Regions from separate parts of the Paenibacillus sp. FSL R5-192 genome, predicted to be linked through region 3. Evidence: riboswitches for the same ligand, from Rfam matches in the RefSeq annotation. Region 3 holds a riboswitch; each other region holds the start of a gene.
What was found. A riboswitch is a leader RNA that binds a small molecule or an ion and turns the genes downstream of it on or off. The one in region 3 is predicted to bind S-adenosylmethionine.

Region 1 (4,293 bases), on a different contig from region 3:
AGAGAAGAGATTGAGCAGTTCTTAGATCGAGCAGTTGAGGTGTACAACACGATCCATAAATAATGTTATATAAGTTCAAATGATGAATATCACACAGGCACTACGATGCCAGAATAACCTTCCGATCGCTGTTATCCCCAGATTTCTTTGATCCCTTTTATAAAGGGAAAATCCGGGGATAAAGGCGAACGCTTCGCTTCTCTGGTTATTTCTGTCCTCTCCGTTATTGTGTAAATGTTTCCTTGAACTTATATAAAAGTATGACAGGTTCATGTTGTAAAAGGGTATAATAAAAAGAACGCCATTTCTCTTGAAATAGGGAAATGGCGTTTGTGTGTTCGACATGTCTATGTAAGAAACGTTTCTGTACATATCCTCAATGACCTGCGGGTCATTATTTCGCCAGACGTTAACATTTTGTCACAAAGCGCGACGTCAATGAACATTTTATCCGGTATAATGGATTTAGTTGTGAAATAAGTGTCAAAGTACCGAAACAAGCGGAGAATATTCTTCGCCATCTTAAACCAACAGCGGGTGAGAAAAAATTGAAACACTTAACTTTGTTTAAATGGTTAACCGTATTAACCTGTCTTGTCATGTTTCTGGCCACTTTTGGTGGAGGCATCGTAACCAAAACGGAATCAGGCCTAGGCTGCGGAACAGAATGGCCTTTATGTAACGGAAAACTCGTTCCCGCACATACTGTGGCTTCACTCATTGAATATTCCCATCGCGCTGTAAGTGCACTGGCTGGACTGTTGTCCATTGCCTCGTTTGTTGCTTTTCTGCGGTTTGGCAAGTCACGCCGTGACCTGCAATTGTTTTCTTTCTTAACTCTGGTATTTGTTATCGTCCAGGGAATCATGGGGGCTTTTGCCGTTGTCTTCTCCCAATCTTCAGCAGTCATGGCACTGCATTTTGGCTTTGCACTGATTGCTTTTGCCAGTTCTCTAATGATGGCGCTGGGCATCAGGCAGGAGGCCAAAGATGGCGGATTGGAGCGACTGAATAAATACCCTCGGATTAGTAAAAAATTCAGGAATCTGGTCTGGTTCTCCACCATTTACACATATCTCGTGGTATACACGGGTGCATTTGTGAGTCACACGGATTCTGCCGGCGGATGTTCCGGATTTCCGCTCTGTAACGGGCAGATTATTCCTGAGCTTTCGGGTGGGGTTGCAGTTGCCTTTGCTCACCGTGCAGCTGCTGCGTCGCTCGTGATTGTTATTGCGATCCTGGGTCACTTCGCTTACCGTAATCATCCGGACAACAAGGAAATGCGTACTCTGGGTGTGGTATCCGTTGTTCTTATTCTGATGCAAGTAGTCATTGGTATTTTCATGATGGTGACAATGAACCGTCCGGAAGTATACATGTTCGTAGCTCTTGCTCATATGCTGGATATCGCCATATTGTTCGGAGTCTTAACGTATATGAGTTTCCTGGTGTACAAGCTGCATCGCCCGGCTAATCGTTTTTAAATATGAAAGTCCACCATCCAGTGATGTACATCATTGGACAGGTGGACTTTGTTTGATGTCAGGGGGATCAGGGCAACCTATGGCAAGCAGCAATTACACGGAATGGATGATGTGTTACGTTTAAGGTGATGAATTCTTGTTGATTTGGAAAAGAGGAGGTTAGACATGCTGCGAACGTTGTTGGGGGAAAAGCCACGTATAAACGAAGGTAAATTGAAGGCAGCGATGGACGCAATGGCGCATACGCTTGAGCTATTTCAACGACAAATGCATGTGGACCATGATCCCACGCATGACTATCGGAAACTGTATGTGTGGACTCAGGGACTCATCTCCTCACTGGATGAACTGGAGCAAAGCTGTTTCGCTGCTGCTCATTTTCGCAAAAAGGTCGTTGCAGGTTCAACGGATGATATGACGCCGACTGAAAAAGCCGAGTATGCCCGGTATGTGTATTTCTACAAAGATGGCTTTATCCGCTGCTTTGCCATTCTGGATAAAGTGGGCACGGTATTAAATGAAATATTCCAGTTGAATACTTCAAATACCAAAGCGCATTTTTCTTATTTTACGGTGTTAAGGCAGTTCGACTATGCAAGGGAGCATCATGATCTTGCGTTGCAATTAATACAGATCAAGGACTCTTATCGTGAACCGATGAGCAAGCTGCGCAAACGACGTAATATGGAAATTCACTACATGAACTCAGAAATGCACGATGACCTGTGGCAGTTACACCAGACCTTGCAAGGTAAAGTGAAATTGGAGGATCTGAATCAGCATGTGCAGGAAATGCGTCAGGGCGTCGATATGGTCTGTGAAACGTTAACAGCCTCTTATAGTTATATCAACAAAATATGGAAAAGAAATAATTCCCTTTGACAAATCGGAATACTTGGAATATACTGAGTTTCAATCGAATGTTACATGGATATAACTGATATTTTGGAAGTTACGTTCACATTATAAAGCATAAACTACATGAACTTATAAAATCCTACAACAACATATTTCTTATCGAGAGCGGCGGAGGGACAGGCCCGATGAAGCCCGGCAACCGATTTGTAACGACATGATACATGTATCATTCGTTATAGATGTTAGGTGCTAATTCCTACAAAATGGTGCAAGACACGATTTTGGCAGATGAGAAGGTATATTCTTTCACGTGAAGAGCCCTCTTTGTATCTGCAAAGGGCTCTTTTTTTGTACTTTAAGGGGAGTTTTCCTTTAGATCGGGTAAAGATACATGTAGGTGGTTGGAAAGGGGCAAGTGCGATTGATTGAATTAAAAGGTTTAACGAAAACGTACGGCAAAGGGGCAAAATCTACAACAGCGTTATCCGAGCTGAATTTGAGCATCCAAAAGGGTGAAATCTACGGTGTGATTGGCCATTCCGGAGCTGGAAAAAGCACATTGATTCGCTGTATTAATTTGCTGGAACGGCCTACGGAGGGTGAGGTATGGGTTGACGGAATCAACCTGACTGAACTGAGCAAAACCGAATTGCAGCAACAGAGACGCAAGATCGGAATGATTTTTCAACACTTTAATCTGTTATCCTCGGCAACGGTATATGACAATGTAGCTTTTCCACTAAAACTTGTGAATACACCCAAGGAAGCCATTGATCGCAAAGTGAAGGAAATGCTCGCACTGGTTGGTCTGGAGCACCATAGCAGCAAATATCCGGCTCAATTATCGGGTGGCCAGAAACAACGTGTAGGGATTGCGAGAGCACTTGCAAGTGACCCAAATGTTCTTCTCTGTGATGAGGCTACTTCGGCACTTGATCCGCAGACGACAAATTCAATCCTTAAGTTATTACTCGACATTAATGAAAAGTACAACCTTACGATTGTGCTGATCACACATGAGATGCATGTCATTCAGAACATCTGTGACAAGGTGGCTGTCATTCATCAAGGTGGCATTGTGGAACAAGGACCTGTAACAGACGTGTTCCTGAAGCCGCAGCATGCGATTACACGGGACTTCATGATGCGTGACCATGAAGCTGGACTTGCTCTGGAAGAGACCGCTCTGGCAAATGCAGGCGTTGAATTGCAGGCAGGTGCTGCTTCCAAACTTGTGAAGATATCCTTTCTGGGTAACAAAACGTATGAAGCGATTTTGTCTAGAACGGTACGTAAAACAGGCGTGGATTTTGCCATCCTGCAAGGTACAATCTCTACGATCAAACAGGTTCCTTATGGGCAGCTGACCGTTCGGTTCGAGGGTGATTCAAATGCGATTGATCGGACGATATCAGAATTAACCGCTGAGGGACTTGATGTGGAGGTGCTTCGTTAAATGGATTTTTCAACCGTACGTTGGGAAGAGGTTGGTAAAGCTTCCATAGAGACACTGCAAATTTTGGGTGTATCAGGCTTGTTTACCGTTATCTTAGGTTTACCGCTCGGAGTACTGCTGTTCATGACAGCCCGATCTGCTTCGATTAAGTCACGGGCAGTGTACACTATACTATCCCTGATTGTGAATATTTTGCGCTCAGTCCCATTTATCATATTGATTGTTGCTCTTATTCCATTCACTCGTATACTCGTCGGTACAGCTACGGGGGTGCTCGGCGTTATACCTCCTTTGGTGATTTCAGCAGCTCCTTATTTTGCTCGTTTGGTGGAGACGACGTTGCGAGAAGTTGATCGTGGTGTCATTGAAGCGGCACAGTCGATGGGTGCATCGACCGGACAGATTGTAAGACGGGTGTTACTGCCTGAGGCACTGCCTGGACTGCTTGCTGGTATAACGATCACCATTGTTACGCTTGTCTCCTATACGGCG
Region 2 (4,293 bases), on a different contig from region 3:
CAACCCACTGTTTCGAAGCATCACTCATGCTGCCACAGGTACCCTGTCCGCTCCACGTCTTCGTCACTGCATCATACGTCTCACCTGAGTTCGGATACACAATAACAGGTTTGTCGCTAGCACTGCTGAGAATACCCACTGCTTCCGTCACCACTTCCATCGGAGCACAGTTCAGGCCAATCGCCGCAATCTGCGGCTCGGAGCCAAACGTCTGTGCACATACCTCAAGCGGTGTGCCCTCGCTGATGCTTGTCCCGTCTTTTAAAGAAAAAGATAACCAGGCATACGCATGAGGGAACTCCTTCAGTACATCAACCAGCACCTGTGCTTCCTGCAGGGAAGGAATCGTCTCAAACGCCAGAATATCAGCACCCGCTTCAAGCAGCGCCGCCATACGTGGACGGTGAAATGCGGCCAGCGTCTCATCCGACACGCCGTAATGTCCCACATACTCTGAACCATCCGCCAGATAGGCGCCGTACGGACCAACGGACCCGGCAATAATTGGACGTGGACGAAAACTGTCTCCTTCGCGATCTACTGTACGATCTGTTATATGCTCCTCATTCTCTACGTTCTCGGAACGTACCGAAGGAGCTTCTACAAGCTGACCTGTCGAGCTTTCTCTCCCTACTAAACTACTCTGCACTTCTGCCCACACGTCATCTCTCGCCTGTACAGCCAGTTCCACCGTCTTGCGGATCAGCTCCAGTGCTGACTGTTCATCGATCCCTCTCTTGCGGAAACCATCCACCGTCGCCTGATAACTGGATGTAATCGCACAGTCGGCTCCTGCTCGAAAATAATCTGCATGGACCTGAACAATAACATCCGGATTCTCAAGCAACACACGAGCAGACCATAGTGGATCATCGAGATCACATCCATGCTGTTCGAGTTCCGTAGCCAACGCTCCATCCAGAATCATGACCGGATGTTCACGAAGGATCTGTTCCATGGGGTTAGTCTGTTGTTCTTGCGTCATGTACTTGTCCTCTTTTCTTATTCACACGTTCTGTCAGATAATAAGCAGCGTAACATACTGCGATAAACGGAACCCCACAATACAGCGCAATTCGCTGTGTCGGGTCAAAGGCAATACCTATGCATGAAGCCAGGCATAATATAAATGAAACAATTGGTACCACCGGATACAGTGGTGTGCGGTAGACCAGATCTTTGACCGCATGTCCTTCCCGGATATATTGTCTGCGGAACATGTATTGGGAAGCGCTGATGCTCATCCATACCGCAACGACAGCCAGACCTGAAATGGAAACCAGCGTAATATACACCGTACCTGGCGCAATAATACTGGACAGCAATGCCAGCGCACCACCCACCATACTAATCAGAAGTGCATTCAGGGGTACCCCGCTTTTGGTCAATTTGGCAAACCACGGAGAGATCGTTCTTTTGTCAGCCAGAGACCAGAGCATACGTGAAGATGCATATAGGCCTGAATTGGCAGCAGAGAGAATCGCCGTCAGAATAACAAAGTTCATAATATCTGCTGCATAGGGTACACCCACCCGCTCCATTACCGCTACAAATGGACTTTCCAGTACACTGGCATCCGACATGGGTAGCAAGGCCGACAAGATAACAATCGTTCCGATGAAGAAAATAACCAAACGCCACAGCGTTGTATGAATAGCCTTTGGTATCGTCTTTTCCGGGTTCTCCGTCTCACCGGCGGCAATCCCGATTAACTCGGTGCCTGAGAAGGCAAAGTTTACAGCAAGCATGGTCATCAATATCGCTGTAGCCCCATGAGGGAACCACCCGGATGCGGTAATATTCGATAGAAATGGAGCCGGTTCAGAATCCGCCATGGGAATGAACCCAAACATGGCTGCGCCACCGATAATAATGAAGATTACGATAGTCACTACTTTTACAGATGAGAACCAGAACTCGGATTCCGCAAATAATTTCACCGTTAGAGCGTTAAACAGAAAGATCATCAGTGCAAAAACCGCGCTCCATATCCATACGTTCACCGATGGGAACCAGCGCTGCATCAGCAATCCGGCGGCTGTGAATTCGGAGCCAAGCGCAACAGTCCAGGTTAACCAGTATAACCAAGCCACCGTGTAACCTGTTGCTGGTCCGATATATTTGGCTGCATAACTATGAAATGCTCCCGTCTCTGGCATATGAACAGACAGTTCACCAAGACAGAGCATCACCAGATATACAACGATCGCTCCGATCAGATAGGACAGAATGGTTCCCAGTGGTCCCGCCTGCTGAATGGTGTAACCTGAGCTGAGGAATAATCCCGTTCCAATGACTCCTCCGAGAGAGAGCATGACCACATGCCGTGCCTGCATTTTCCGCTGAAAATGCCCTTTGTCGTTGTTGTTCTCCATACCTGCTGCTCCCCTACTTCTTCATCCAGAAAAAACAAAAAAGACCCACTCTGCCTAAAGAGTGCGCCGTTACTGACAAATAAAAACAAACGCTCCTATCTATCAGGCTTTCACCCGCTGGAATTAGCACAGTATCCTTCAGATCTGTTGCTGAGGTTTCTAAGGGCCAGTCCCTCCACCTCTCTGGATAAGAAAATGATTTTTTACTAATATAGCGATCTATCATGAATGTGTCAACAATTAAATAATATATGGCACACCTCGCTATTCGGTGGAAGACCCCGGATTCGTGATGGTGGTCTTTACCTCATAGGTGATCGGCACGGTGCTAAAAATTTTATCCCAATCGTCTTTGACTTTTTTCCATGTTTTAGGTTCTTTAATACGCAAGCTATCCCGAAAATCCGCAACATCTACTTTATAGGTATGCTGCAGTTTGTATAACAACTGTCGAATCTGTTGTTTGGCAAGTTCAGCAAATTCTTTTTCCAATTCACTGAGATACGCACCTTTTTCCTCTTCCTCGGGAGCACGCCAATCCTCCATCAACCAGCCTTCGGATTCAGTTTTCACATGGAATGAAATATCATCGCCAACCACTTTTGGAATTATTGTTGTTTTTTTCTTCTTCATTTCATATACAACAGTGAACCCCTCTTTATTGTATGTCTTCAAGATACCTCCTTTTTCTTTAGGTCTGAGCCAAGATAGCCCTTCTAGATCCGTTTGGCTGAGTTCCCCGATGAATTTTGTTGTTTTCCCATCAAAGATACTGGCACCGGAGAACTTGTCCTCTCCATTGAAGTTCAGTACATTCTGGAGCAAAAAGCTGGAACCGGATTGCATTTGAGCATCTAATTTGGAGAGTAGAACGGGGTCCAGGATTTTATTGGACAAGTATGAATTACCGGTAATACCTGTAAGATAAAATGCTGGAATCCGGGAAGGATCATCTGAAGTCAGTACATCAACAGCGCGATGATGGCTAATCAACACCAGACAGTTAGGACGAATATCGTTATCCCGAAGTACAAAATCCAGCAGCTGGTCCAAACCATACTTTTTGGCGATATCCTTGGACACAACGATAACCTTCAGATGATGTCCGATGAGCGGATGATCTCGTCTCAGTGCAAACTGACGAAAGATTTGCAGCAAGGAATCTCCGGTAAGCTGTTCATTGGAATAGGACGTTTTACCAGAAGCAGGCGAACCGGATTGTTGGCTCTTTTGACTGCTGGAATTACCGGGAGCAATCTGTACCGTGGCCGTCAAATTGTTCTGCTTGGAGTACCCTCCTCCCTGATTGGCGATGTTCTCCTCAAATTCCGTCTCTTTACCGATATCAATTCCAAGACCGACATAGACACTTAGATCCTCTATCTCCCGACTGCTCCAACATCCGGATATCGTTAAGAGAATGCATAATACAGTGGCTAAGCGTAACAACATACGGAATGTAATCATGCATGCTTGCCTCCTTTTTTGCGAATCAGACTTAACAACAGTAGTACCAGAGGTAAAATGCCAAACAAAAATACGGACACATTGCCCAGCATATCTCCTAGTGCAAAAGTATCATCCACTGTTTTGGGTATCATTGCTGTCAGATAAATGAACGGAAGCAGGCCGTACATGATGCCTTTGATTTTTTTGGAACGAAACAAATCACGAATACCCACCGAAGCGCAGTAATGTGTAATTGCTGTAGTCGAAAAGATTTGCATAATCCAGATGACCAGTAATAAGGATTCAAAACGCTCAAATATCAGACCCTGAATTTCGAAGCTTCTTACCAAATCCAGCGTTGGCCAGGTTCGAGTTTTAATGCCATCGAGCGATAAACTCCCTATAACCATCACCACCGTGATCAAGTAGATAATAGTGGATATGAGTATCCCCCAGGTCATCGCTTTAT
Region 3 (4,293 bases):
ATGAAAGACTGCGCATGATTCGAATCCGCTTCCGTCGGCACGCAGAGACAGAGAAGAATGTTGGTTAATAATCAGAAATGAAAAAAGACGAGGCGTTTCTCCCGGAGGAGCGCTTCGTCTTTGTTATTTCATACGAGTTCATACCCAGTCTTTCTTGCGGAAAATGAAGAACATGCTCAGGCCCAGGGTAACCATTAGGCCAATCACAACAAAATAGCTGTATTTCCAGTTAAGCTCTGGCATGTTCGTAAAGTTCATGCCGTATATACCGGTAATGACCGTCAGCGGCATGAAGACCGTGGTAATGGCGGTAAATACACGCATGATCTCATTCGCCCGGTTCGCAATACTGGATTGGTAGGCTTCTCGCAAGTTGCCCATCAGGTCGCGATAAGTCTCAAAGGTTTCAGATATTTTTACAGCATTCTCATAGATGTCACTGAAATACTTTTGCAGTTGATCATCGATGAGACGCAGATCTTTTTTATTCAAGGTGTTAATGACCTCTTTCTGAGGTCCAAGGACTTTTTTCAGCCACAGAATCTCACTGCGTAGCCCGATAATTTCATTCAGATGTGACTTTTTGGTGTGCATCAGAATGTCTTCCTCAAGCTTCTCGATCCGTGCTTCAATTCGGTCACCTACGGTGAAATAATTATCAACAATCAAGTCAACCAGCAAATACAGCAGACGATCCGGTGTACTGATTTCCTGTTCCCACAGGATGGGTTTCAGTGTGCGCAATTCGCTGACCTTGTGCTTGGTAACACTAATAATGAAATGTCTGCCGAGGAATAAGTTGACCGCACGTAGAAATATCTCTTCATCATCAAAACGGATGCTATTAATCACAATAAAATAATGGTTCTCATAAATTTCAATCTTCGGACGTTGTTCTTCGTCACTAAGACAGTCTTCCACAGCCAGATCATGCATCAAGAACAGCGGCTGAAGTACCGCCAAATCGTCTATGTCTGCATCAATCCAGTAAAATCCTTCCGCTGGTGGAGTCAGCGCCTGCTGAATGTCGTCCACCGGAATAAATACACCGTTGTTTACCAACCGGATTTTCATCGTTAATCTACTCCTTCTGCACCCGCCAACTTGGCGGATATTATCATTATGGGCGCAAAAAGAACAAATCAGCCGGTCGGCAGCGGAGCCTGGAGATCAGGGCTGCGTTCACTATATAATCAAACGGAAGTCACGTCCCGCTGCCGGCATGCTGATGTTAATTCTTTATGCAGTTTGTCGGAATTCGGCTGCCAGTCAGGCCTCGGGTCGCCATCCATTTAATATGTCACCTCTCACATAAGGGTTTATAACACCTTGTTTAGTATACCGCTGGTACAAGGTGCTTTCAAGCGCAAAAATGTGTCTATTTCGCGCCCTGAGGCAGTGTATGACAACGGATGATGAACGGTTCCGATCTGGGAAGCAGACATCGAACTGCAACTTGACGTGAGGGCATTAATGTAATAAAGTAGACGGTGAACCAGATTTAATTACAATCTAATACAGCGAAATCTTATCAAGAGTAGGTGGAGGGACTGGCCCGATGAAACCCGGCAACCGGCGGTATACCGCACGGTGCTAATTCTTGCAGCGACTAAGTGTCAGGTGGCACTGTTGTAACTGAGAGATGAGAGAGGCGCATATCTATTTTACATATGACCTTTCTCGAAATCCGAGGAAGGTCTTTGTCATATGCCCCGACTTCTCAGCAGTGATTTTCGCTAAGGAACTTGAGGTTGTTTGTAACGTTGGATGAAAGAGCAATTCAATGTTTTTACAAGCTCAAGGCAGTCTATAACTGTATTGATGTGAAGACATCAAGCCAAGGGTGGCTGCATCTATCTATGCACAAGGAGGAGTTAGACTTACTATGCCAATCAAAATACCCGATACTCTACCAGCAAAAGAAGTACTTGAAGGAGAGAATATCTTCGTCATGGATGAAACTTCTGCATATCAGCAGGATATTCGTCCACTCCGTATCGCTATATTAAACCTGATGCCCACAAAGGAAACGACCGAAACACAATTGCTTCGTCTGGTGGGAAACACGCCTATTCAGGTGGATGTCGTTCTCGTACATCCCAAATCCCATACGTCGAAGAATACGTCTCAGGAGTATTTGGATCTGTTCTATAAAACCTTCGATGAGATTGAGCACCGCCGTTTCGATGGAATGATTATTACGGGTGCCCCGGTGGAACAGATGGATTTCGAAGACGTGAACTATTGGAATGAAATCCAGGAGATCTTCGAATGGACTAAAACCAATGTGACTTCAACCCTCCACATATGTTGGGCTTCCCAGGCAGGTTTATACCATCATTTTGACGTACCCAAGGTTGCACTTGATGAAAAGTGTTTTGGCGTTTTCCCACATACCATCAATAAACCACATGTTCCATTGTTGCGTGGATTCGATGAAGTATTCAACGTTCCACATTCCCGTCATACGGAAGTGAGACGCGAAGATATTGAAAAGAATGAGAATTTAGAGATTTTGGCTGAATCTGAGGAAGCGGGGATCTTCCTGGTTGCTACCAAAGACGGCAAACAGATTTTTGCCACAGGACATGCCGAGTATGACCCGTTCTCATTAAAGTGGGAGTATGACCGGGATGCAGCCAAAGGTTTGGATATCGCATTGCCTAGGCATTATTATCCGAATGACGACCCTTCTCGTGTGCCACCAGCTACTTGGCGCGCTCATGCCAACTTATTATTCTCTAACTGGCTCAATTACTATGTGTATCAAGAAACACCTTACGATATTGGCCCGCAAATCTAATCGAGATTACAGGAGGATGCAGCAATGGAAGACAACAACAAGTTGAAAATCGAAAGCCGCTTAGCACAAATTGGGTCCATTAATGAACCGGTAACAGGCGCCATTAACTTTCCGATCTATCAATCCACTGCGTTTCGCCACCCGAAGCTTGGACAAAGCACGGGGTTTGATTATATTCGTACGACTAATCCAACCCGTAAAGTATTGGAAGAAGCCGCCGCAGCGCTGGAGTCCGGTGATGCAGGGTTTGCCTGTAGCTCGGGAATGGCCGCGCTGCAAACGATCTTCGCCATGTTTGGTCAAGGGGATCATCTGATTGTATCGCTGGATCTGTATGGTGGAACCTATCGTCTGCTGGAACGTATTCTGTCCCGTTTCGGCGTAACTGCAAGTTATGTGGACACGAATGACCTGGCAGCACTGGAGAAGGTTCGTCAACCGAATACAAAAGCTGTATTTATTGAGACACCAACCAACCCACTGATGATGATCACCGATGTGGAAGCCGTTGCTTCCTGGGCGAAAAGTTACAACCTGTTGACCATTGTTGACAACACGTTGTTGACTCCATTTTTCCAACGTCCGATTGAACTGGGTGCCGATATCATCATTCATAGCGCTACCAAATATCTGGGCGGACATAATGATGTGCTCGCCGGACTAATTATTACCAAAGGTGAGGCGTTATCTGCTGAGATGGCGTTCCTGCATAATTCCATTGGAGCGGTATTATCTCCAAGTGACTCCTACCAGTTGATGAAAGGTATGAAAACGCTGGCTCTTCGCATGGAGCGTCATGAGCACAATGCACTTACTATTGCTAAATACTTGCTTGAGCACCCAGCGGTGGTTGAAGTGTATCATCCAGGTCTATCTGATCATCCGGGGTATGAGATACAGAACAAACAATCCACGGGTAACACAGGTATCTTCTCTTTCAAAGTGAAGGATGCACGTTATGTTGAACCGTTGCTACGTCATATCCAACTCATTGCTTTTGCCGAAAGTCTCGGCGGAGTTGAATCACTCATGACTTATCCGGCAGTACAGACTCATGCGGATATTCCGCTTGAAATTCGTGAAGCCGTAGGTGTGGATGACCGTTTGCTCCGGTTCTCCGTAGGCATTGAACATGCGGATGATCTGATTGCAGATCTCGGCAATGCTCTGACAGCTGCACAACAGGAAGTGGAAGGAGGCGTGCACTCATGAGTGAGTCCAACAACAAGCCCAATTCCGAGTTGAAATTTGATACCAAATTGCTCCATTTTGGCGATGAGATTGACAAAACGACTGGAGCCTCCAGTGTACCGATCTACCAAGCATCAACATTCCATCATTTTGATATCTTCAATCCGCCTCAACATGATTACAGTCGTTCGGGTAATCCGACACGTCAGGCTCTGGAAGATTACATCACATTGCTGGAGGGCGGCGCACGAGGCTTTGCCTATTCTTCGGGGATGGCTGCGATCTCAAGCGTGTTCATG

Region 1: another riboswitch for S-adenosylmethionine. It lies ahead of C161_RS24060 (methionine ABC transporter ATP-binding protein); the one in region 3 lies ahead of metA (homoserine O-acetyltransferase MetA).
Region 2: another riboswitch for S-adenosylmethionine. It lies ahead of mmuP (S-methylmethionine permease); the one in region 3 lies ahead of metA (homoserine O-acetyltransferase MetA).

Annotation. Positions count from the first base shown of each region.
Region 1 is NZ_ASPR01000048.1:71,816-76,108, forward strand. It holds gene C161_RS24045 (thioredoxin family protein) at 1-63, shown strand, start outside; gene C161_RS24050 (COX15/CtaA family protein) at 549-1,487, shown strand; gene C161_RS24055 (Cthe_2314 family HEPN domain-containing protein) at 1,653-2,369, shown strand; SAM riboswitch class I at 2,499-2,640, shown strand; gene C161_RS24060 (methionine ABC transporter ATP-binding protein) at 2,767-3,801, shown strand; gene C161_RS24065 (methionine ABC transporter permease) at 3,802-4,293, shown strand, end outside.
Region 2 is NZ_ASPR01000003.1:242,271-246,563, forward strand. It holds gene mmuM (homocysteine S-methyltransferase) at 1-985, opposite strand, end outside; gene mmuP (S-methylmethionine permease) at 963-2,375, opposite strand; SAM riboswitch class I at 2,468-2,569, opposite strand; gene C161_RS02855 (Ger(x)C family spore germination protein) at 2,640-3,842, opposite strand; gene C161_RS02860 (spore germination protein) at 3,839-4,293, opposite strand, start outside.
Region 3 is NZ_ASPR01000014.1:143,590-147,882, forward strand. It holds gene C161_RS09085 (HRDC domain-containing protein) at 1-68, shown strand, start outside; gene corA (magnesium/cobalt transporter CorA) at 139-1,074, opposite strand; SAM riboswitch class I at 1,526-1,649, shown strand; gene metA (homoserine O-acetyltransferase MetA) at 1,886-2,803, shown strand; gene C161_RS09100 (PLP-dependent transferase) at 2,828-4,015, shown strand; gene C161_RS09105 (trans-sulfuration enzyme family protein) at 4,012-4,293, shown strand, end outside.